DNA from 3 places in the Neobacillus sp. S1227 genome. Region 1 is predicted to be linked to each of the others. Evidence: riboswitches for the same ligand, from Rfam matches in the RefSeq annotation. Region 1 holds a riboswitch; each other region holds the start of a gene.
The links. A riboswitch is a leader RNA that binds a small molecule or an ion and turns the genes downstream of it on or off. The one in region 1 is predicted to bind lysine.
Positions count from the first base shown of each region.

Region 2: another riboswitch for lysine. It lies ahead of dapA (4-hydroxy-tetrahydrodipicolinate synthase); the one in region 1 lies ahead of ACZ5AE_RS19345 (amino acid permease).
Region 3: another riboswitch for lysine. It lies ahead of ACZ5AE_RS22670 (aspartate kinase); the one in region 1 lies ahead of ACZ5AE_RS19345 (amino acid permease).

Region 1 covers NZ_AP038276.1:3,874,158-3,882,123, forward strand. Annotated here, with positions in the region: gene ACZ5AE_RS19335 (PH domain-containing protein) at 118-732, shown strand; gene ACZ5AE_RS19340 (YitT family protein) at 809-1,624, opposite strand; lysine riboswitch at 1,893-2,082, shown strand; gene ACZ5AE_RS19345 (amino acid permease) at 2,186-3,667, shown strand; gene ACZ5AE_RS19350 (hypothetical protein) at 3,700-3,969, opposite strand; gene ACZ5AE_RS19355 (SHOCT-like domain-containing protein) at 3,972-4,358, opposite strand; gene ACZ5AE_RS19360 (DUF2089 family protein) at 4,359-4,730, opposite strand; gene ACZ5AE_RS19365 (hypothetical protein) at 4,947-5,120, shown strand; gene asnS (asparagine--tRNA ligase) at 5,179-6,570, opposite strand; gene ACZ5AE_RS19375 (hypothetical protein) at 6,895-7,125, shown strand; gene ACZ5AE_RS19380 (GNAT family N-acetyltransferase) at 7,151-7,618, opposite strand; gene ACZ5AE_RS19385 (BA3454 family stress response protein) at 7,780-7,914, shown strand; gene helD (RNA polymerase recycling motor HelD) at 7,951-7,966, opposite strand, start outside.
Region 2 covers NZ_AP038276.1:3,753,889-3,761,854, reverse strand. Annotated here, with positions in the region: gene ACZ5AE_RS18750 (hypothetical protein) at 1-42, opposite strand, end outside; gene ACZ5AE_RS18745 (ATP-binding protein) at 258-1,562, shown strand; gene ACZ5AE_RS18740 (sulfite exporter TauE/SafE family protein) at 1,595-2,365, opposite strand; gene dapA (4-hydroxy-tetrahydrodipicolinate synthase) at 2,692-3,579, opposite strand; lysine riboswitch at 3,692-3,873, opposite strand; gene ACZ5AE_RS18730 (D-2-hydroxyacid dehydrogenase) at 4,087-5,022, shown strand; gene ACZ5AE_RS18725 (NADP-dependent oxidoreductase) at 5,181-6,197, shown strand; gene ACZ5AE_RS18720 (phosphatase PAP2 family protein) at 6,320-6,988, shown strand; gene purU (formyltetrahydrofolate deformylase) at 7,164-7,966, shown strand, end outside.
Region 3 covers NZ_AP038276.1:4,506,678-4,514,643, reverse strand. Annotated here, with positions in the region: gene ACZ5AE_RS22685 (metallophosphoesterase family protein) at 405-1,265, shown strand; gene ACZ5AE_RS22680 (carbohydrate ABC transporter permease) at 1,399-2,244, shown strand; gene uvrC (excinuclease ABC subunit UvrC) at 2,285-4,060, shown strand; lysine riboswitch at 4,127-4,304, shown strand; gene ACZ5AE_RS22670 (aspartate kinase) at 4,408-5,625, shown strand; gene ACZ5AE_RS22665 (YslB family protein) at 5,651-6,094, opposite strand; gene ACZ5AE_RS22660 (succinate dehydrogenase cytochrome b558 subunit) at 6,514-7,122, shown strand; gene sdhA (succinate dehydrogenase flavoprotein subunit) at 7,177-7,966, shown strand, end outside.

The DNA of each region.
Region 1 (7,966 bases):
ACATATTCTCAAAATGTGTAAAATAAATTTAAAATTGTCATTCAAAAAACGAAACCTCTGTGACTCCTATTCGTACATAAGAATGGCAAATATTATAAGTAGAGAGAGGTTGACACAATGTTTGGAAAAGTGGCTTCAGATTTGTTGGGATTAAGTGATGTAGGGTCGGTAATTAAGCCTTCTGATTATGATAAGGTGGATGCCGATGATTACGTGATGCATGAGGATAATGAAAAGATTTATTTCTTAATTAAATCAAAATCTGATGAGTATTGCTTTACAAACAATGCACTCATTCATCTTGATGGTACTAGTGCGACAAGCAAAAAGCGGATGCTTCATCGGTACAATTATGCCACAAATAAAATATCAGATGTTATGTTGGAAACGGCCGGTACAGTCGACCTGGACGTGGAAATCAAATTCAAAATCGGCTCGCAGCCATTCTCCATCGACGTTCATAAAAAGCATCTTGAGGAAGTTAAAGATTTATACAAGGCCCTTATTAAAATTTCCGAAATTACCCATGAAAATGAAATTTCCCTTCAGTTTGCCAAGCAAAGTCTCGATGTCGCATCCACAACATTAGGGCGCGTCTCAACTCCTGACAGCAACTTGGTTGTTCAATTTAAAATGTTGAATCAAGCAGCATTCCAGTGGCTCGAGGAAAGTAAAAAGCAATATTGTGTCAAAGATTTTGGCTTTGTTTTTGAAAAATATATAAACAATTAAAAATACAAAATAGAGGCAGGCTCATAAAGGAGAATAAACTCCCATTCTAATGAGACAGCCTCTATTTTTCAAAGCATTATTGCGGGCTTGGCCGATGAAACAACCCCATTACTTCTATCGTTTCGGTAATATTGACAAAAGCTGTCGGATCGACCTCAGAAATAAGTGATTTAACCTCATTTAACTCATATCTTGAAATGACAGAGATTAAAATCTTACGGCTGCCATTTGTATACCCTCCAACACCATCCATAATTGTGAGTCCACGGTATAAGTTAGCCACCAAATGATTTCTCATTTCTTCGCCCTTTTCTGTTATGATCATTAAAGTTAATTTGACATGGTCCGTATAAATAGCGTCAACTACTTTTCCTGTAACAAAAATCGAAACCAACGTATTGAGGGCAGCATCCCAATTGAATAAAAAACCGCTAATCACAATGACAACCGCGTTCATTCCGGAAAGGAGCACCCCGATTGGAAAGTCTTTCTTCCGGGAAACAATCATTCCGATGATATCAAATCCTCCCGTTGAACTTGAGCATCGAAATACGATTCCAACCCCCAGACCGGTCAAAGCTCCGCCAAATATTGATGAGAGGATGGTATCCTTTGCGACTGGAAATACCGGTACTAAATAAAGTCCTAAGGAAATAACAAAAACTGAAAAGATTGAATTAAAGATAAATCTTTTTCCCAGCATTCTATAGCCAATAATTAAAAGGGGAAGGTTCAACAAAAGATTAGCCAAGCCTGTGTTTATGGGGGTAATCATTCCTATTATCATCGAAATTCCGCTCATCCCGCTACTTAAAACCTCGTGAGGGATGAGGAAAAGATTGAATGCACCTACGATTATAAAAGAGCCAATAATAATTCCAACCATCTGCATGAATATTTCTCCTGTCTTTCCACTATTTTTAAAAAAAATGATAACGATTCATTGCCAGGATGTAAATTAATTAATATATTTAAAAAACAATTAATTATCTGGAAATAGCATCAGGGATTAATTTGAATAATTATAAAAGCATATTACATTAATATTCACCTACAAAAACTACTTAATCCCTAGTCTCCAAAATATAATATTGACAAATTTATTAAAATGGATATACTCTAGTAATATATCATTCTTAATATTAAATCCTCATCAAAACCGATGAGGTAGAGGTCGCGGTTTTTATCAGTAAAATGGACGAGACGCAGAGATGTTTTTGACTCCGTTTGAAAGGAAAAGCTGCCGAAGTGTGTTTTTCTCTCTGGAGGAACATGCTGGGGCTGTCTCCGAACAGGAACAGAACTGTCACGTTTGGCCTTACCAGCTTTACGTGTTGAGCTATCTTTCGGAAGGTATGATGCGGGGTATATACAAATGCCGTCGAATCTGCTTCGAGGGCATTTTTTATTCCAAACTCCTTCCTAATAAAAAAATTTAAAAGGAGTCATAAACATGCAAACAGCGCAGGTAAGAAAAGACGAAATATATACAAGTCCCAAGAGTCCGAAAAATGATAAAAATGAATTAAGACGGAGCTTAAAGTCCCGCCATCTTACGATGATTTCTCTCGGCGGAACCATCGGGACCGGATTATTTCTTGCCAGTGGCGGAGCTATCCATAGTGCGGGACCTGGCGGAGCAATACTTTCCTATCTTGTTATTGGTATTATGGTGTATTTCTTAATGCAAAGTTTAGCTGAAATGGGTGCATACATGCCAGTTGCAGGAAGCTTTAGTACCTATGCTACGAAATTCGTGGATCCATCCCTTGGCTTTGCCCTAGGCTGGAACTATTGGTACAACTGGGCCATTACGATTGCAGCAGAACTTTCTGCAGTAACAATGATTATGAAATTCTGGTTCCCAGATTCTCCTTCACTATTATGGAGCAGCATCTTTTTAGTTATCATGTTCTTGTTAAATTATCTTTCTGTTAAGGGATTTGGCGAGGCGGAATATTGGTTCTCATTAATTAAAGTTGTAACCGTTGTGATCTTTATCATTGCTGGTACGTTAATGATTTTTGGAATTATGGGCAATGAAGCAATCGGCTTTAAAAACTTTACAGCCGGAGATGCACCATTCCATGGCGGATTCATGGCCATGCTTGGAATCTTTATGGCAGCTGGATTCTCTTTCCAAGGAACTGAACTGTTAGGTGTTGCAGCGGGTGAAACAGATAACCCTGAAAAATCCATCCCACGAGCAGTAAAACAAGTTTTTTGGCGAATTCTTTTATTCTATGTTTTAGCTATTCTTGTTATTGGTCTTATTATTCCTTATACAAACGAAAATCTTGCTAACGGTGATGTCTCTGTAAGTCCATTTACCCTTGTTTTCCAAAAAGCAGGAATCGCATTTGCTGCTTCTGTAATGAACGCAGTCATCTTAACAGCTGTTTTATCAGCAGGTAATTCAGGAATGTATGCATCAACTCGTATGCTATGGGATTTGGCACGCGAAGGGAAAGCACCAAAATTTCTTGGTAAATTGAACAAAAATGGTGTGCCAGTTAATGCACTAATTGTAACAGCATTAGTCGGAACACTTGCTTTTCTGGCATCCCTCTTTGGTGATGGTACAGTTTATGTCTGGCTTTTAAATGCTTCCGGTATGTCAGGCTTTATCGCATGGCTCGGAATTGCTATTTGTCATTATCGCTTCCGCAGAGCTTATGTTGCTCAAGGCAAAGATCTAAATTTATTGCCATATAAATCAAAGTTGTTTCCATTTGGCCCAATCTTTGCTTTTGTCGTTTGCGGTATTGTCGTGATTGGGCAAAACTATTCAGCATTTATTGGCGATCATATTGATTGGAACGGTGTATTAGTATCCTATATTGGTCTGCCATTATTCCTTATCCTTTGGTTAGGGTATAAATTTACAAAGAAAACAAAGGTTATTCCTTTGGAGAAGTGTGATTTAAATAATTAAATGTAAAAATGGCTCCAGCTGGAGCCATTTTTTTATAATATAATGGTAACTTCTGTTCCATCTTTTAATTTCGTTTCCACTAGCACTAAACCCTTATGCCTTGTCATCCCGTTCAGCAAAGGCTTTAAATCGCTTTTATTTATTTGTGGAAGGACGAATTTTCCCCCGCCTTTTTCAATCGATTTATTGATAAAGCCAATAAATCGTCTTGACGTGATTACAGAACTTAGAAGATTTAAGACAACATATGGAACAGGTAAATTGAAATTTCTTTCTTTTATCTTTAAGCCTACTTTTAACATATTTATTCAATCACCACAAACACTTTATCGCCATTTGCTGAAGTAACATCCACAATTTGGCCGTCTAGTTCGTTTTCAATCGCTTCTATCAACAAATCTACATTGATATCTTTCACATACTTTTCCGCTTGTGGAATTCTTTCGGCAATGCTGGTGCCCACCTTCAACACTGCTTTTACAAGATTAATGGGAAGATTGACATTCACATTGTCACCTTCATGGGAATTAACGCGGATTTTTAGCATTTTGCTGCCATATGATGAAGCTTCTTTCTTAAGTTCAACAATTGGCTCCTTCCCTTGAAGGACATTAATCAGTTCAGTCGCTTTTTCTTTATCAAGCTTTCCTTCTTCGACCAACGTTAACACTCTAGAGATTTCATCTTTCATTTACATATCCCCCTCTTTTAATAAGGCAATAGCCTCTTCGGCAGTGATTTCCCCTTTTTCCAGCATGGATACGACCTTTTTCTTATCTACCTCCGACTTCCGGTTTGCTGAGTAGCCCATTGCTGAAATGATGTCGTCTAATTTCCCTCTAACTGTTGGATAAGAAATCCCCAGTTCCTTTTCAACTTCTTTAATACTTCCGCGGCACTTCAGGAAAATTTCAATAAAATGAAGCTGTTCCTGTCCGAGTGAAGCAAGCTTTGATAATTCGAATTCATTTTCCACCGTCGTGTGGCAATGTTTACACTGCAGTTTGGTAATGTTTAATTGTTTGCTGCATACAGGACAATTAGTGATTAACGGGTAAGCCATTTTATCCTCCTTTCCTTTATTAACCATATCATACATTATTTTTATAATAATTTAAAGTATAAATTAATATTTTAAATTTAATTTATATAAAAAATTAAATTTGTTAAAACTAATATTAAATTTTTTGAATAAATCACCAAAAAAACACCTCCTGAACAACCAAACAATTTTGTAAATATGTGGTATACTCAATTAGATAACAAAAGGAGTGTTAATTTGAAAAACACCAATAATCGATACCAAAATGGACAAATGGTGACCATTAAAACAACCGGGGAGACGGTTACGATTTTAAAGTGGCAATATATAAAAAATATGAAGCGATATTCCTATATCGTCAAAGAACAGCCGAGTTTATTTTATTTTGAGGAAGAATTAGAAGAATTTTAGATACAGACAAAAAGAGAAGACCAACAACTCGGTTGGTCTTCTCTTTTTGTTAATTAGTTTAAAAATCTGCATTTCCTGGTGTTCTTGGGAATGGAATCACATCTCTGATATTGGTTATTCCGGTTAGGTACATGATCAGGCGTTCGAAGCCAAGGCCATAGCCGGAATGCTTGGTGCCGCCGTATTTTCTTAATTCCAGGTACCACCAATAGTCTTCTTCGTTCATGCCAAGTTCTTTGATTTTCGCAGCCAGAACCTCTTCACGTTCTTCACGCTGGCTGCCGCCAATCAATTCCCCGATCCCCGGTACAAGAAGGTCGGTCGCTGCCACTGTTTTGTCGTCCTCATTTAGGCGCATATAAAAGGCTTTGATTTCTTTTGGATAGTCAGTGACAAACACCGGCTTTTGGTATACCTTTTCGCATAAATAACGCTCATGCTCAGTTTGCAGGTCGAGCCCCCATTCAACTGGATAAGCAAAATTCTCACCAGATTTTTTCAAAAGTTCAATAGCCTCTGTATACGTAACACGGCCAAAGTCAGCTGTATATGCATTGTTCAAACGGTCTAATAAACCTTTTTCAACAAAGCTGTTAAAGAAGTTCATTTCTTCAGGAGCGTGCTCTAACACATAGCCAATAACATATTTGACCATCTCTTCAGCAAGGTCCATAATATCTGGCAGTTCAGCAAACGCTACTTCCGGTTCAATCATCCAGAATTCAGCAGCATGTCTTGCCGTGTTAGAGTTTTCAGCTCTAAATGTTGGACCAAACGTATAGACATTACGAAATGCAAGGGCAAAGGATTCGGCAGAAAGCTGGCCGCTAACCGTTAAATTCGTTTCTTTCCCAAAGAAATCCTTGGTATCGTCTGTTTTGCCCTCTTCATTTTTCGGCAGGTTGTTTAAATCCATAGAGGTTACTCTAAACATTTCACCTGCACCTTCTGTGTCACTCCCAGTGATAATTGGAGAGTGAACATAGACGAAGCCTTTTTCGTTGAAAAATTTATGCATGGCATACGCTGCAATTGATCTCACCCGAAAAACAGCAGAGAAAGTATTGGTTCTCGGTCTTAAATGAGCAATCGTTCTTAAATATTCAAATGTATGTCTTTTCTTCTGCAGCGGATAATCTACGTTTGAAGTCCCTTCAATCACAATATTTGTTGCTTTAATTTCAAACGGCTGCTTCGCCTGAGGGGTATGGATAAAGTCTCCCTCTACTTTAATTGATGAACTAATTGGCAATTTGGCAATATCCTTGTAGTTCTCTAGTTTGTCTTCAAATACAATCTGAACACTCTTAAAGAAGCTCCCATCGTTTAATTCAATAAAACCAAAGGTTTTTGAATCGCGAATCGTCCGGATCCAGCCGGATAAGACTACTTTTTGATCAATGAAGCTTTCAGTATTTCTGTACAAATCTTTAATTAAGACCTGTTTCACTTGAATTTCCTCCTAATTTATATGTAAAAGTTATTGAACAACCAGAGGCAGCAGTGACCATTTAAATAAAAAACCTCCCATCCCAAGTGGGATGAAAGGTAATTTCCCCTGTTGTTACCGTTAGTGTTTATCCCTTCCATATTATATTAAAATCCTCACAAATAAGCAATATTCAACAAATTCGATAATATAGCCTTCGTTTTTGTTTAGATAGCCTAATCCTTGACATATTTTTAATAATTTTCTGAAAATAGCAGGAAAATAAAAATTTAGGTCGAATTAGTAAACAAGTGTTCGATTCTTGATTGGTTAGGAGTGTTGGTTATGGACAAAATTACTTGTATTGCCTATCTTCTTTACAATTCGTCGAAGAATCAAGACATCCGGGAGAAAGCTATTCAATTATTAAATGGGGATGTATCGATCCGCGATTTAAAAAGAAATGTTTCCACACAAGCCCATTTAGTTCTTGCAGAATCCACATTAAAGAAAAATAATCTAGACAAAAATCTTGTCCAGCAGTTCGCTGAAGAGTTCCTAAGTGTTGAAGTTTAAAAAAGCTTCCAAACAGGGAGCTTTTTTATCCGATAAATTTTTCATAACAAAAAACAACTCTTCCGTTTTCCCAGTCAGTTGTGTTATAATAGTTAAACCCTAATAATTCCCAAAAATGTTTTGCTTTTGTATTTTCCTTTATTACACCAATTCGGACTCGTTCCAAACCCCGCTTGACCATCTCAATTTCAAATCGTGCATAAGCTTGTGCACCAAAACCATATCCTTGATAATCAGCATGAATCATCAGCAGTCCAAGCCAAGGAAAATGATCGTTGGGATTTTCCAACACGTAATCCATAACACCAATATAAGTATCATCAAGTTTGATAAAAACACTGATCGTTTTAGGATTTAATAATTCCTTTTCCAAATCGGCTAGCTCCCTTGCCGCCAAGTTATTTTCCAAAACATTGTATTCGGGATTCGAATTCACAATCTCGAGCGCAATATAAAGCGTTTCTTTCCTAATCTCTTCAAAATGTATCGACATCGTTTTTCTCCTTTCTTATTCATACTTAGGAATATTTTATCAAAAAAGCAGTTAATAACACTTTAAAAGCATGTTATAAAAATCAGTTCTCCGAATAAGCTTAAACCGTTGTGAAAAATAGGATTTTCTACTCATAAATTTTATAAAAAGGGTGAATTTATATGGTACAAATTGAGGTAAATATTACTTTCGAAGGAAGAAACTATTGGACAAATGTCATCACTGAGCAAAATACATCTGATGAAGAAATACTTCGCCTTGCTTTTGAACAGGTTCAAAAGCAATGGAAAAAGTAAATTTGAAAAGGCAGCAAATTCGCTGCCTTTTTGTTTTTAGCCGATTATTTCA
Region 2 (7,966 bases), 120 kb from region 1:
GCCTGTATGCGGCTGATTACGATTGTTATTACGATTTGTCATGGGTTCTCCTTTCATATGTACATTCGTAAATTTGGCAATTTAGCCATTCATATAATGCAAAAATTTATGAAAAAATATTCATTGAAAATTTTATGAATAAACGTTTCAGGCGAAATTTTCCTTTAATTACAAGTAAGATAAATGCTATAATAAATAGGCTGTGTTTCTCTTATTTTAAACTTGGAAATACACATAACTTGAAGGGGCTGCCTGTAATGGATTTTGTTTATATTAATCACAATGTATTAGATAATGTGTTTTATATAATTGTCAGTCTGTTAATGTTTTTTGTGTTAATTGATAACGTCAAAAAATTTAAACAGTATCGGAAAACCCTTCTGACAGCCTGCATGACTTTACCGATCATTCTTTGTATGAAATTCCCGATATACATTGACCAGTATTGTGTACATGATTTAAGGCAAATTCCAGTATTTATTGGAACACTTTATGGTGGATGGCCAGTCGGGGCCGTACTTTTGGTGATGATGTTAACATTTCGTTTTGCCATTTACGGTATGAATGATATTACATTAGTTGTATATATTATTATATTTGTGGCGACAGCTCTATTTTCCGGAAGATTTAATAGGTTTAATCGAAAAATTAAATTGATCAGTTCCGTCATACTGACGATTGTCCTTGAGATTTCAACGACTTATGCCGCCTTATGGATGTCTGATATATTCGTTGTGACAGAAGCATACATTTTTTATTTTATCATTCTGCCTCCTATTCTTATGTTTTTTATGGTATATATCATTGAATTATTGTCTGATGCAATGTATATCCGATCAAAAATTGTTAAGCTTGAAAAAATGGAGGTTGTCAGTCAACTGGCGGCAAGTATTTCGCACGAAGTCCGAAATCCTTTAACCGTTGTAAAAGGGTTTATGGAGCTGCTGAAGTCTCCTAATCTATCGCTGGACGAGAAGAAACGCTATATTGAACATATTGAAAGAGAACTTCATAATGCCGAGTCAATTATTACTGATTACTTGGCCTTTGCAAAACCAGCAATAGAAAAAGTGGAACCGCTTCTAATCGAGAAAGAGATCCGCAATGTCATTGATATCGTGAATCCGTTAGCAAAAATGAGTTCCGTAATTATTACAGATAACCTTGGTCAAGGAATCGTTCAAGGGAATAAGAATTATTTCCACCAATGCTTTTTAAATTTAATAAAAAATGCTATCGAAGCAATGCCATCCGGCGGGGAGCTCCAAATAGTTTCAGCGCTAGAAAAAAATAAGGTCACCATTAAAATTATTGATAACGGTGTAGGTATGAGTAAGGAGCAGATAAACCGCTTCGGAGAGCCATACTACAGCAGTAAAACAAAGGGTACAGGATTAGGCTCTATGGTCGCGGTGAAAACAATTCAGACGATGAACGGGAAGCTTGATATTGAGAGTATCTTAAATGTAGGAACGACCATTACAATCACATTTCCTGCCTTTATAACAGAATATAAAAAGGTTCAGTTTGATAGCCATCTAAAGTTAGAATCTGAATTTTAGCAAAAAAGAGCTTAAACGTTTAAGCTCTTTTTTTATAATCCTATAAGTTTTAACGCGCTAAAAATGATGACCGCTGAAATAACCGTACGAAGGGGCTTTGTCGGTACTTTTGAGGATAAGGTGCTCCCTACTAGAACGCCCGGGATCGACCCGATTAGCAGGTTCGCTACAAGCATATAATTGACACTTCCGGCATTCGCGTGGAGGAGTCCGGCAACAGTCACTAACAAAAAGGCATGGGCTATATCGGTGCCAACCAGCTCAGATCCTTTCAGACGGTAGAGATATAGCATGGCAAGGGCAAATAATGATCCTGACCCGATTGAAGTCAGGCCGACAATAAAGCCAAAACCGGCCCCGATTAATATAGTTAATGTTCGTTTTTCTTCAATAGGTCTTAATTGCCAGCGGTTCGGCCTGATTTTATTATCAAAAAATGTCTTAATTAAAATGGCTGTGGCCACTAGAATAAGGACATAGCCAAGTCCATGCTTGATAATTTGTTCTTGGTTGTGGAAATATTTTTCAAAAGCCTGGAGGATGAGAATGGCTCCTGTTGCACTTGGAACACTTCCGATAGCAAGATACTTCATGAGTTTAAAGTTAATTGTTTTCTGTCGCCAATGCTGAATGACTCCAAACAGTTTGGTAATGGAGTTGTAAACAAGATCCGTACCCACTGCTATGGAAGGTTGAATTCCGACCATGATGAGTACCGGGGTTAACAATGCAGCCCCTCCAACCCCAGTTAAACCTACTAATAACCCAACTAATAATCCCATTAATGCAATTCCTATGCTCATGTTGGGGGCCTCCTTCTTTTGTGACAAATTCCGAGTAATTATATGTGAATTATAGAGTTTAAAAGGGATTTTGTAAACACTTTTCTGAATTTATAAAAGAAATTTTATTGCAGTGAGGATATTTTGGAAAAAAGATTAGCAGATACGAGGAGGTAATGAAGGACATTTTGAAACAGGAAACGGAAGGTTGTGGTCTTCATAGAAGGTATGAAGGACATTATAAAACGTGACAACATTATTTTGTCCTTCAACAAAAAAATGAAGGACAAATCCAGCCGAATTCTGCCTGAATTTGTCCTTCATCCCAATCTCACTTTTATATCATTCTACAAAACTTCCACTGCACTATTTTGCAATAGTACATTTCGAAGTGTTTTAGTCTCCTCTTCATTTAACGGAATCAATGGTAAACGCAGGCCGCCGACATTGACCCCTTTCATATTAAGAGCTGCTTTTACAGGTGCAGGGCTTGGTGCTGCAAATAAAGCTTTCATTATTGGCAGTAATTCACGGTGTGCTGAAGCAGCGCCCGCAAAGTCGCCCTTTTTAAAGCGTGACACCATATCCTGCATTTCATTCCCGATAATATGAGATGCAACAGAAATTACACCAACGCCGCCAATTGAAAGCACCGGCAAAGTAATTCCATCATCACCGCTGTATAAGGAAAAGTCATCAGCAGTTAGTTTAATAATTTCGGCCATGTCATCTAAGTGGCCGCTGGCTTCCTTCACCGCTACGATATTAGGAATCTGAGAAAGACGGATGACCGTTTCGGCAGATATATTGACGACACTGCGGCCAGGAATATTATAAAGCATAACCGGAAGAGAAGTAGATTCAGCTATCGCTTTAAAATGCTGATACATACCTTCCTGAGATGGTTTATTATAGTATGGCGCAACGAGCATGATGCCGTCTACACCGACTTCTTCTGCCAACTTTGTTAGACTGATTGAGGCTCTTGTGTTGTTTGAGCCAGTGCCTGCAATAACGGGAACTCTTCCGTCCACAACTTCAACTACAAATTTAAATAATGCCACTTTTTCCTCAGTTGATAAGGTAGGGGACTCACCAGTTGTTCCGCAAACTACTAAACCATCAGTACCATTTGCTAATAAGTAATTTACTAGATCTTTCGTCGCATTAAAATCAATTTCGCCATGCTGATCAAACGGAGTTACCATTGCTGTTAAAACTTGGCCAAAGTACATAAATTTCACCCTTTTAAAATTATTTTTAAAAAGAGGTAAGGCCAAACGCAAAAAGCAGCTGTGGGAAAGGCCCTACAGCTGCATCAGAAACATTAATTTTACAAGTTCCCCTGCGTGAGATAGCCCTCCATATAGTTTCCTATATGACAATTCTGTATTTATTCAATAACAGAACCAGCTTCTAGAACAATGAGGCTCTAAAGAAGCTTCGGCAAATTCCCCTTTCTACCACCGTCACTGGGTCCCATTACCCTCGGATGGTTTACTGATGGTCTTTGCGCCTCTATCCTCACTTCATAAGGTATGAAGTAAGAAGTATATAATTAAGATTAATATAACAGAATATTCCTATTTGTTCAAGGGCTTTTTATAAAAAATACTAAAAGCGTATATTTATTGATAGTTTTATAGTATGGGGAGGAGAGCAGGAATTAACTGCTCTGTTCTTCTTTTTTGAGTTTTTTCCCAATTATCCTTAAAATGGAGGTAATGCTGAAGAGGTGAATTATGGTGAAAATCGAAAATATTTTAATTGTCAGCCCGATGTATCAAGAGCTTCGGGCATACATCCAAAATGCGTGCGTCCAAAAGAATTTCCGTTATATCCCGGAGGATGAAGTCACACAGGAGAATTTGAAATGGGCGGATGCACTTGTATCTTTTAACCTCAAATCCGATTACGATTACAGTCATTTAAAATGGGTGCACTCGCTCGGTGCGGGAGTTGACCGTTTTTTATATAAAAAGACCTGGGACGATAGTGTACTTTTGACAAGGACAGTTTGTTCGTTTGGTCAAAGAATCGGAGAGTATTGTTTAAGTTACATATTGAAAGACTTACAATTTCACGAGGAGTTCCGGGAATTACAGCTGCAGAAAAAATGGCAGCAAAGGACTCCAACGCTATTAAATGAACTCAAAGTGATGGTCTATGGAACCGGTGAAATTGGACTGGCTGTCGCCAAGCTTTTGTCTGGATTTGGAGTGGAGGTTTACGGCGTCTCCCAAAGTGGAAAAGAAAAAGAGTATTTTAATGAGGTTATGACTGTGGAATCTCATTTTAACCTCTTAGGGGAAATGGATGTGATCATCAACACGATGCCGCTGACGGAACAAACGGGTGGCTTTTTTAATAGTAGAGTTTTTCAAAAAGTAACAAATGCCGGCTTTATTAATGTAGGGCGGGGAGCATCATTAGATGAAGAAGCACTGCTGCAGGCATTGGAAGATGGTCAAATCCGTTATGCTGTCCTGGATGTGTTTACAGAGGAGCCGCTACCGGAGAATCATCCGTTATGGAACCATCCTTCTGTATTGATTACCCCCCATATTTCAGCGGTAACGACACCTGATGAAGGGGCAGCTTGTTTTTTGGATACACTCAGAAACTTGGAAGAAAACAAACCTCTTAACAATAGAGTAGATACAAAGAAGGGTTATTAAATCCATTATAAAAACCTCGGATTCTTCCGGGGTTTTAATTTATGACCATTCGTTTAAAGTAATTTTGTGTTCTGGCAGGAGATTAGCCGTAAAAGTAGAACATTATAATCAAGCACCTAGAATTGCTTCTTGGAGTAGATAAAACAGGGAGTGGTTAGATGACAAACCTTTTGAACAGAAAAATTTTACTGGCTAGCCGGCCAGTAGGAATGCCAGATGAAAGGAATTTTGAATTTATTGAGGAGAATGTTCCTAAACTTCAGGATGGTGAAGTGCTGATTCGGTCACTATATTTGTCTGTTGACCCTTATATGAGAGGCCGGATGTCGGATGCCAAATCTTATGCCAAGCCATACGAAGTAGGTCAGCCATTTAAAGGCGGGGTCGTTGGAAAAGTAGTCGAGTCAAAAAATTCTCGGTTTGAAGCGGGGCAATATGTAGATGGCCTCATGGAATGGGCTGAGTATAACGTTTCGGACGGAAGCGGCCTGCGCAGACTGAATCCGGAACTGGCACCTGTGACAACGGCGCTTCATGTACTTGGGATGCCGGGATTAACTGCTTATTTTGGATTGTTGTACATAGGGGAGCCGAAGGAAGGGGAAACGGTCGTCGTTTCCGGAGCTTCTGGAGCTGTTGGAACAGTTGTCGGTCAAATCGCTAAATTGAAAGGCTGCCGAGTCGTTGGTATTGCCGGCGGAGACGATAAATGCGATTATTTAACCGAGGAACTAGGTTTTGACGCGGCAATTAACTATAAAACAGCCGAGAACCTTCGCAAAGCATTGAAGGAAGCCTGCCCTAACGGTGTCGATGTCTACTTCGATAATGTTGGCGGTCCTGTAAGCGATGCGGTGATGTCCTTAATTAACTTCCAGTCTAGGACTGCCGTTTGTGGACAAATCTCCCATTATAATGCGGATAAACCGCCTGTCGGTCCAAGGGTTGCAGGTCAGCTGTTGACAACCAGTTCCTTGATGAAGGGCTTCATCGTTTCTGACTATGCCCAGCACAACAAGGAGGGCTTAACACAGCTATCCCAGTGGGTAAGAGAAGGAAAAATCAAATACCGCGAAACGATTGTCGAAGGCTTTGAAAACACTGTAGACGCGTTTCTAGGTTTATTCCGCGGGGATAACATCGGTAAACAGCTGGTGAAAGTGGCGGAGGAATAAAGAAGAAAAGAAGTGTCCCTTTTGGGGCACTTTTTGTGTGTTGTCTATTTTGTCTGAAACATTTTTGATATAAAAAGAAATAGGGTAAAATAAAGGAAATTTTATCTGTGAGGTTACCAGTAATGAACTTGAAGTTTCAGCTAACATGCGCATTCATCATAAGCGTCATCTCCCTTGCGGCCTTTGCTTTGATGGCCACGCTTATCGAGGTTCATAAGATTGTCCGATTTGATAACACCTTAATAAGTTTAGTCCAGAGTCTTGAGTCACCTGACTTAACAGCCATTATGAAATTTTTCACCTTCATCGGGTCGACAAAAATAGTGGTGATTCTCACCCTTCTTATTATCTTCTTTCTCTATAAGGTGCTGCACCATCGGCTGGAACTGATTTTATTCATTGCCGTGATTGCGGGAACGCCGATTATCAATTCCATTTTAAAATCAATTTTTCACCGAGCACGGCCCGAATTTCATCGATTGATAGAAATCGGAGGCTATAGTTTTCCGAGCGGACATGCGATGAATGCATTTTCTGTATATGGGATACTTGCCTTCCTGCTATGGAGACATATTGCTACCGGAACAGGCCGCGCTCTGTTGATTATTTTTAGTACCATCATGATTTTGATGATAGGGATCAGTCGTATCTATTTGGGTGTTCATTATCCCAGTGATATTCTTGGCGGGTATTTTGCCAGTGGGTTTTGGATTGCTATTGCTATTTGGTTTTTTCAATGGTATGTGGAAAGGCAGCCTGAGCTAAGAAGCGGGCAGCTGAATCGAACCTAATAAACAAAGGGTGGTGCCGTTTTTTAAGGCACCTCCTGTTTTTAAGTAAGAATAGCTAGGGCTGCTGACTCTATAATCATGGTTCAGCAGCCTTTTTATATTTAAATAGTGACAAAGTCCTGCTTTAAATTGTATAATAATTCACAATAATTAAAATGAGATAGAGGTAGCTATCATGAATTCTATTATTAAAAAACAACTAGAACAATTTCAAGAGAGGAATCAAAACCGAGGCCGATTATTAGTCAGCTGTCCGGATCAGCCGGGCATTGTGGCAGCAATTTCGCAATTTTTATTTTCATACAACGCTAACATTATTGAGTCCAATCAGTATTCCACAAATCCAGAGGGTGGGCGGTTTTTCATCAGAATTGAATTTGAATGCCCATCTCTAAAAGAAAAAGCAGCGGAAATGAAACAGAACTTTGTAGAGATTGCTGAGAAGTTTTCAATGGAATGGAGCTTTAGCCCGGTTTTTGAGGTGAAAAGAACGGCGATTTTTGTGTCAAAGGAATTGCACTGTTTGCTTGAACTCTTATGGGAATGGCAAAGCGGCGATTTATTGACGGAGATCGCTCTTGTCATCAGCAATCATGAAGACGCTAGGGAAGTAGTAGAAGGACTGAATATTCCGTTCTATTATATTCCTGCCAATAAAGACATTCGTGCGGAGGTTGAAACCAAGCAATTGCAGCTCCTCAAAGAACATGACATTGATGTCATCGTGCTGGCCCGCTATATGCAAATTTTGACGCCGAACTTTGTGGCTGCTAACCCGAATAAAATTATTAACATCCATCACTCGTTCCTTCCAGCCTTTATTGGGGCTCGGCCGTATGAACGGGCATATGGCCGCGGAGTAAAATTAATCGGGGCCACCTCCCATTATGTGACCAATGATTTGGACGAGGGGCCAATTATTGAGCAGGATATTGCCCGGGTTGACCACCGTTCGAATGTTGAGGCACTAAAGAAAAA
Region 3 (7,966 bases), 630 kb from region 1:
CTTTATAAAACCTGGCTCTTTTCTCAGAGATTGTTGCTTTTAACTATATTGAAAACACCGAGTGGATTGGAGCGAAAGGCGCTTGACTCCTGCGGGAAATAGAGGAAAGGTCGAGACCCCGCAGACGGAACGTCGAGGAGGCTCGACTTCCTCCCCGCGGGTTTGCTGAGCGCCTGTAGCGGAAAGGAACGGACAGTGTTATTCCCAAAAACAACAAACTTTACGAAAAGAGCCTAAAACTTTTAGCAAAGCTTTAAAGGTTTTTCATGTAGTTGTCGATGGAAATTTGTAAAAATCCGGAGATTAAGGTAAATGTAGTGTCAAACCCAGAAAAGTCAGTTAAGAATCAATTGTTTCGCAAATGAACGATGGCATAAAAAAACAGACGAAGGAGGAAGAACATTATGGATAAACAACCCATATTTACTTTTTTTGTTTTAAGTGATATTCAATTAACATTAAAAAATGAGCTTTCCCATAAAAAACTTGCAGATGCTTTGGAGGATCTTTATGTTATTGACCCGGATGCATCAGCATTGATCATTAATGGGGATTTGGTTAATGATGGAGGAGAAGAAAGTTATGGAAAATTCAAAGAAATAATAGAGCAGCACTCTCTTCCTAAGGAAGTGTGCTACACCATTGGAAATCATGAGTTTTTTAATAATGATGGTATTGAGCCATCAATTAATCGTTTTTTAGCATTTAGTCAGCTTGAAAAGGTTTATTATGAAAAGGAAATTCATGGCTATCCTTTTCTATTTTTAGGCACAGAAAGCTGGGGGCCAATCGGATCTCCGACGAAAGATTCTGCTGTGTTAAGTCACGAACAGCTAAAATGGCTGGAAAATAAGTTAGAACATTTAAAGCAAGCCACAAATCCAATTTTTGTTTTTCTGCATCATCCAATCCCCTTCACCTTAAATGGGACAGACTTGCCTTATTATAAGGATGCTGTTATTCGGGCTCGAGAATTAGTAAAAGTTTTAGCAAACGCGGAAAATGTATTCTTTTTTTCCGGACATTCACATTGGGATTTACACTTTCCAAACATGTATGTGGAGCATCCTTTTCATATGGTTAATAGCGGGGCTGTCTATGACATTTGGGGACCCGACGGAAAGGGCGGTGATGATGTCATCGATCAGGCCGGAAGCCAGGGATTGTATGTGCAGGTATTTGAAAAACATGTACTTGTTAAGGGGCGCGATTTCACTAACAGGCAGTGGATTCCGGAATTTCAATTCAGCATTGGATTAAAATAATCATTTCTGTTTTATAAATGTGATTGTTTTATAGGTAGGTAAAAATTTTGCACATTATAGTCAGAATCGTGAATCACCGCATAACTACATTTCTATTATAGTGAAAATAAAGATAAAAAAGGAGGTATCAGCCATGGAGAATAAAGTAGTTAAATCAGGTGTATCTGTGAATGCGAAACCAATTCCGGAAAAAAAGTTCTGGACAAATGGAAGAAAAGAAGGATTAGTAGGCTGGCTATTTTTATTACCAGAAGTGATTGGAATTCTATTGCTCTATATTTTTCCGCTTATTTTTTCACTAGTACTATGTTTCTCAGATTGGAATATGGTCGGTGGACTTTCAACTATCCATTTTGCCGGGTTTGATACCATTTTTACTGTTCCGATTGGGATGTTCCTTGCAATCGTTCTTGCCGTCATTATTCATACAAAAGTATATATGTCCAGTTATTTTAAGATTGCATTTTTTATCCCTTGTATATCTTCAATTATTGCTATTGGTGCTGTATGGAGTGCACTTTTCCATCCATCCCTCGGGCCAATTAATCAATTTTTAGCGAGTATGGGGATAGAGAATACACCAATGTGGCTGGCAAGCCCGAAAACCTCATTAATTTCAATTATAATCATTTCGATTTGGGCGGGCATTGGTTATCAAATTATTATTTATCTTTCTTCCCTATCAAGTATTCCGGAGGAATTATATGAAGCAGCAAGTATAGATAGAGCATCTTCGCTTCAGCAGTTTTTTAAAATCACCTTGCCATTACTTGGACCAACAAATGCTTTTCTATTTATTACACTCCTAATTGGTTCATTTAAGGTGTTTGATTTAATCGCATTTTTAACACAAGGTGGTCCAAACAATTCCTCGAATTGGATCCTATTTATTACTAAGAAAAAACCGGACAACTCCGGTTTTTCTTTTTTTCTAGAGACTCCCACTTTCCTTTATCGACGGATTGCATTAAAATTTTAAAAGACAATGATTCTAAAAAAGGCGGAGAGGAGCGGCCGGAATGAATGAGACGATAAAACAAAAGCTTACATTGCTGCCGGATCAGCCCGGCTGCTACTTGATGAAGGATCGTCAGGGCACGATTATTTATGTGGGGAAAGCAAAGGTATTAAAGAACCGAGTACGGTCATATTTTACCGGTTCCCATGATGGAAAAACATTAAGACTTGTCAATGAAATTGAAGACTTCGAATATATTGTCACCTCATCTAATATTGAGGCACTTCTGCTTGAATTAAATTTAATAAAAAAATATGACCCGAAATATAATGTCATGCTTAGGGATGATAAGACCTATCCATTTATTAAGCTGACTGCGGAAAGACATCCCAAGCTAATTATTACAAGAAAAGTAAAAAAGGATAAAGGTAAGTATTTTGGTCCATATCCCAACGTAGGGGCAGCAAACGAAACAAAGAAACTGCTTGATCGGATTTACCCGCTCCGCAAATGTTCCACGCTTCCTGACCGGGTCTGCCTGTATTATCACTTGGGTCAGTGCCTGGCGCCCTGCGTAAATGAGGTTTCAGAAGAACAGTATAAACAAATGACTGATGAAATTACCCGCTTTTTAAATGGCGGCTATAAGGAAATAAAAAAGGATTTGACAGAAAAAATGCAGGCTGCTTCGGAAGAGCTTGATTTTGAAAGAGCAAAGGAGTTCCGTGACAAAATTATTCATATTGAAACGATCATGGAAAAACAAAAGATCACGATGACTGATTTTACTGACCGTGATGTATTCGGCTATGCGGTTGACAAAGGCTGGATGTGTGTTCAAGTGTTTTTTGTGCGCCAAGGGAAGCTGATTGAACGAGACGTTTCGATGTTCCCTATCTATAATGAGCCGGAAGAAGAAATTCTCACCTTCCTTGGCCAATTTTATCAAAAGACGAACCATTTTAAACCCAAGGAAATTCTCATCCAAGACGATGTGGATTTGTACATGGCTGAGCAGTTATTGGAAGTAAAAGTCATCAAGCCGCAGCGGGGTCAGAAAAAGGACCTTGTCAAAATGGCAATTAAAAATGCGAAAATCGCCTTGAATGAAAAGTTCTCTCTTATTGAAAAAGATGAGGAAAGAACAATTAAAGCTGTTGAAAACCTCGGAGAAATGCTTGGCATATATACGCCACACCGAATTGAGGCCTTTGATAACTCTAACATTCAAGGAACAGACCCTGTTTCAGCGATGATTGTTTTTACAGATGGAAAGGCAAACAAGCGGGAATACCGGAAATATAAAATAAAGTCTGTTGAAGGCCCGGATGATTATGAATCAATGAGAGAGGTAACAAGACGAAGATACTCGAGAGCTCTAAAGGAAGAGCTTCCGCTGCCTGACTTGATCATCATTGACGGTGGAAAGGGACATGTGGAAGCTGTCCGCGATGTGCTAGAAAATGAATTGGGACTGGACATTCCTCTCGCTGGACTGGTGAAGGATGAGAAGCACCGCACATCACAGCTTATGTATGGGAATCCATTAGAAATTGTACCGCTTGCCCGGAATAGCCAGGAATTTTATTTGCTCCAGCGAATCCAGGATGAAGTGCACCGTTTTGCGATTACCTTCCACCGGCAGACACGGGGTAAAACTGCATTCCAATCCTTACTTGACGATATTCCTGGGATTGGCGAAAAACGCAAAAAACAGCTATTAAAGGAATTTGGCTCCGTTAAGAAAATGAAAGAGGCAACCCTTGAAGAATTTAGAGGAATTGGAATTCCCCAACATGTGGCAGTAGAATTAATAAAAAAACTTCAATCACAATAATTGTCACTCTAATATTACTATGCTATAATGAATAAAAATTTAATAGACTATCACTTTTATAAGTAAAGTGAAGGTAGAGGTGCGAGCTTCAATAGTAAAGGCTTGGAGAAGGATGAGCTTCAACGATGGGCTTTGAAAGGGAATGTTCGCCGAAGTAGGGAAACTCTCATTATTTTCTCCGCTGGTTCGTCATTGAAAAAATGCCGGATTGTCAAGACCGTTGTCTTGGAGCGCTATCTTTCATTGTCTACTAACGCGAAAATCTTAATTTTGTGTTTTCAAAGCAATGGGATGTGTTCCCATTGCTTTTTATTTTTTTACAAGAATGACTGAGAGAAGGGGAAGACATGGGTTTAATAGTACAGAAGTTTGGCGGGACCTCCGTTGGCAGCATTGAAAAAATTCTAAATGTCGCAGAATGTGTGCGGGAGGAAATGGAACGCGGAAACCAAGTAGTGGTGGTTGTTTCGGCGATGGGAAAATCGACGGACCAGCTGGTAAATATGGCAAAAGAAATATCCGAGCAGCCGAATAAGCGGGAAATGGATATGCTGCTCTCAACAGGTGAGCAGGTGACAATCGCCTTGCTTTCGATGGCCTTAAACCAAAAGGGGCTAGAGGCTGTTTCCTTTACTGGATGGCAAGCTGGAATTATGACAGAGCCTGTTCACGGAAAGGCAAGGATTTCGAAAATAAACACTGAAGTTGTTCAAAAACAGCTTCAGGCAGGAAAAGTCGTCATTGTTGCCGGATTCCAAGGGGTTACAGAAGAAGGGGAAATCACTACGCTCGGCCGAGGCGGTTCGGATACAACTGCTGTTGCACTTGCGGCTGCCCTAAATGCGGATAAATGTGATATCTATACTGATGTAACCGGGGTATTTACAACAGATCCCCGTTACGTCAAGAACGCTCGGAAATTATTATCTGTGTCGTATGATGAAATGCTTGAACTGGCCAATCTGGGTGCGGGAGTTCTTCATCCAAGAGCGGTCGAGTTTGCAAAAAATTATCAAGTAAGGCTGGAGGTTCGCTCTAGCATGGAGAAGGTTGAAGGAACTGTAATTGAGGAGGAAGCAACGATGGAACAAAATTTAGTCGTACGCGGTGTCGCGTTTGAGGATGGCATTACACGGGTTACTGTTTTAGGGCTTAGAAATTCATTAACAAGTTTATCTACTATTTTTACAACATTGGCCAAAAATCATATTAACGTGGATATTATTATTCAAAGCACAACAGAAGAGGGTGCTGCTAATCTATCCTTTTCTATTCATACCGATGATTGGATCCCAACCTTAAATGTACTTGAAAACAATAAAGAAGTACTTGCCTATGACCAGCTTGATGCTGAAAATAAACTGGCAAAGGTATCAATTGTTGGTTCCGGAATGATCTCTAATCCTGGTGTGGCTGCCAAAATGTTTGAGGTTCTGGCCAACAGCAATATTCCTGTAAAGATGGTCAGCACCTCAGAGATCAAAGTATCGGCTGTAGTAGAAGAAAAAAATATGCTCAAAGCAGTAGAAGCCCTGCACGAGGCCTTTGAACTTGGGCAAAACTAAGAAAAGGGGGCCTGCCCCCTTTCTTTTAGTCTTTATCCCATTTTACGGTGAAGCAAACTTTGTTTGATTTTTTGACTGGGTGTTCGAAGGTTTCAGCGATGGCCCCTTTTAGGACTTCGATTTGCTGAGCAAGAAAACCGGCTTCAAGTTGAAAGAAGTTCTCCGCTTTTGATTTAACGCGCGATACAATCATTGGACTTGCCAGCTCGAATTCCAGCTCATTTTTTGCTTCCTTTTTAATTTCTAACTCACCCCAAGAAGCTTTTGCAAAAAAATCAATTACACTTTCATAACTTTCCAAAGGAAATTTTCGGGCAAGACGTTTCCCTGCCCAGTAAAGAATTTCAGGAGTGTCCTTGCCAAAAAGCTCAGGTATAAGAACTTCTCTAATTAATTCATAGCCAAATATAGAGATTGTCCTTGGTTCCGGCATTTGTAGGTCTTGGTCCATTACTGCACTATCTTTCATTTACTTCCCCTCTTTCTATCATTCTATTATATACAAATCGAGTGCTGTTTCAGTACAGTTTTCTAATAATGTAAAGAAGTCGCAAAAAAATTATTATTTTACAATATTTGTTCTTATTTCTTATCATAATTATCGTATCCGATGCAGGAAAAAAATTCTCCCGTAAGATGTTGGTAATTACAAGCAAAAATAAAGCGCTTACAAATTAGAAGCATGCCGAAAATCATATCTGTCATAATATCAATATATTATAAAAATTTTAGTTTTCATCGCTTTTTTATGTATCCGTTTCCTTGACGCTCTATGATGTTGGGAGTAAAATGGACATGTCACATAATTGTCACAGTGATGCTAGGTTATATTAATGAAGGAAGTAAAAACTTAACATCATTTTTTAAAATTTAAAAGGGGGTAAATCAATGGCGGGGAATCGCGAATTTTTCAATCGGAGGCTGCACTCGTTGCTAGGGGTTATCCCAATCGGGGTTTTCATTGTACAGCACCTGATTGTCAACCACTTTGCAACAGAAGGAGTGGAATCCTTCAACAAGGCAGCAAATTTCATGGGGACACTTCCGTTCCGAATTGTCCTTGAGACAGTAGTAATTTATTTACCATTGCTGTTCCATGCAATCTATGGCTTGTACATTGCATTTACAGCAAGAAACAATGTTTCAAGATTTGGTTTCTTTAGAAACTGGATGTTCCTGCTTCAACGTGTATCAGGGGTAATCACTCTTATTTTTATCGCATGGCATGTCTGGGAAACACGTATTGCCGCTGCATTCGGTGCTGAGGTTAACTTCCAAATGATGCATGATATTCTTTCTTCACCAATCATGTTTGCGTTTTATGTAATTGGTATTATTTCAGCTATTTTTCACTTTGCGAACGGATTATGGTCCTTCATGGTAAGCTGGGGTATTACGCAATCCCCACGGTCACAAACTATTGCTACATATTTTACGATGGTAGTTTTCGTACTTCTATCTATCGTAGCAGTTCAAACACTTTTAGCTTTTGTTTGATAAATTAATGATTTTTGGAAAAATATTGGATTTGGATTAAGGGAGTGAGTCACGATGAGTAAAGGTAAAGTGATCATTGTCGGCGGCGGATTGGCCGGCTTGATGGCAACTATTAAGGTTGCGGAACACGGAACTCCTGTAGAATTATTTTCTCTTGTTCCTGTTAAACGCTCTCACTCTGTTTGTGCCCAAGGCGGTATTAATGGAGCAGTAAATACTAAAGGTGAAGGGGACTCCCCATGGATTCACTTTGATGATACTATTTATGGCGGAGATTTCTTGGCTAACCAGCCTCCGGTTAAGGCAATGTGTGATGCCGCGCCTGGTATTATCAATTTATTTGACCGGATGGGTGTTATGTTTAACCGTACTCCGGAAGGCTTATTAGACTTCCGCCGTTTCGGAGGAACTCAACACCACAGAACTGCATTTGCTGGTGCAACAACTGGTCAGCAGCTTTTATATGCATTGGATGAGCAAGTTCGCCGCCACGAGGTAGCGGGACTTGTTACTAAATATGAAGGCTGGGAGTTTTTGGGCGTAGTCGTTGACGAGGAAGGCGTTTGCCGTGGAATTGTTGCCCAAGACTTGAAAACAATGGAAATCAAATCATTCGTTGCGGATGCCGTCATAATGGCAACTGGCGGACCTGGTATTATTTTTGGTAAATCTACAAACTCAATAATTAACACTGGTTCTGCAGCATCGATTGTTTATCAGCAGGGTGCATATTATGCAAATGGTGAAATGATTCAGATTCACCCAACTGCCATCCCTGGCGACGATAAACTTCGCTTAATGAGTGAATCTGCACGTGGTGAAGGCGGCCGTGTTTGGACATACA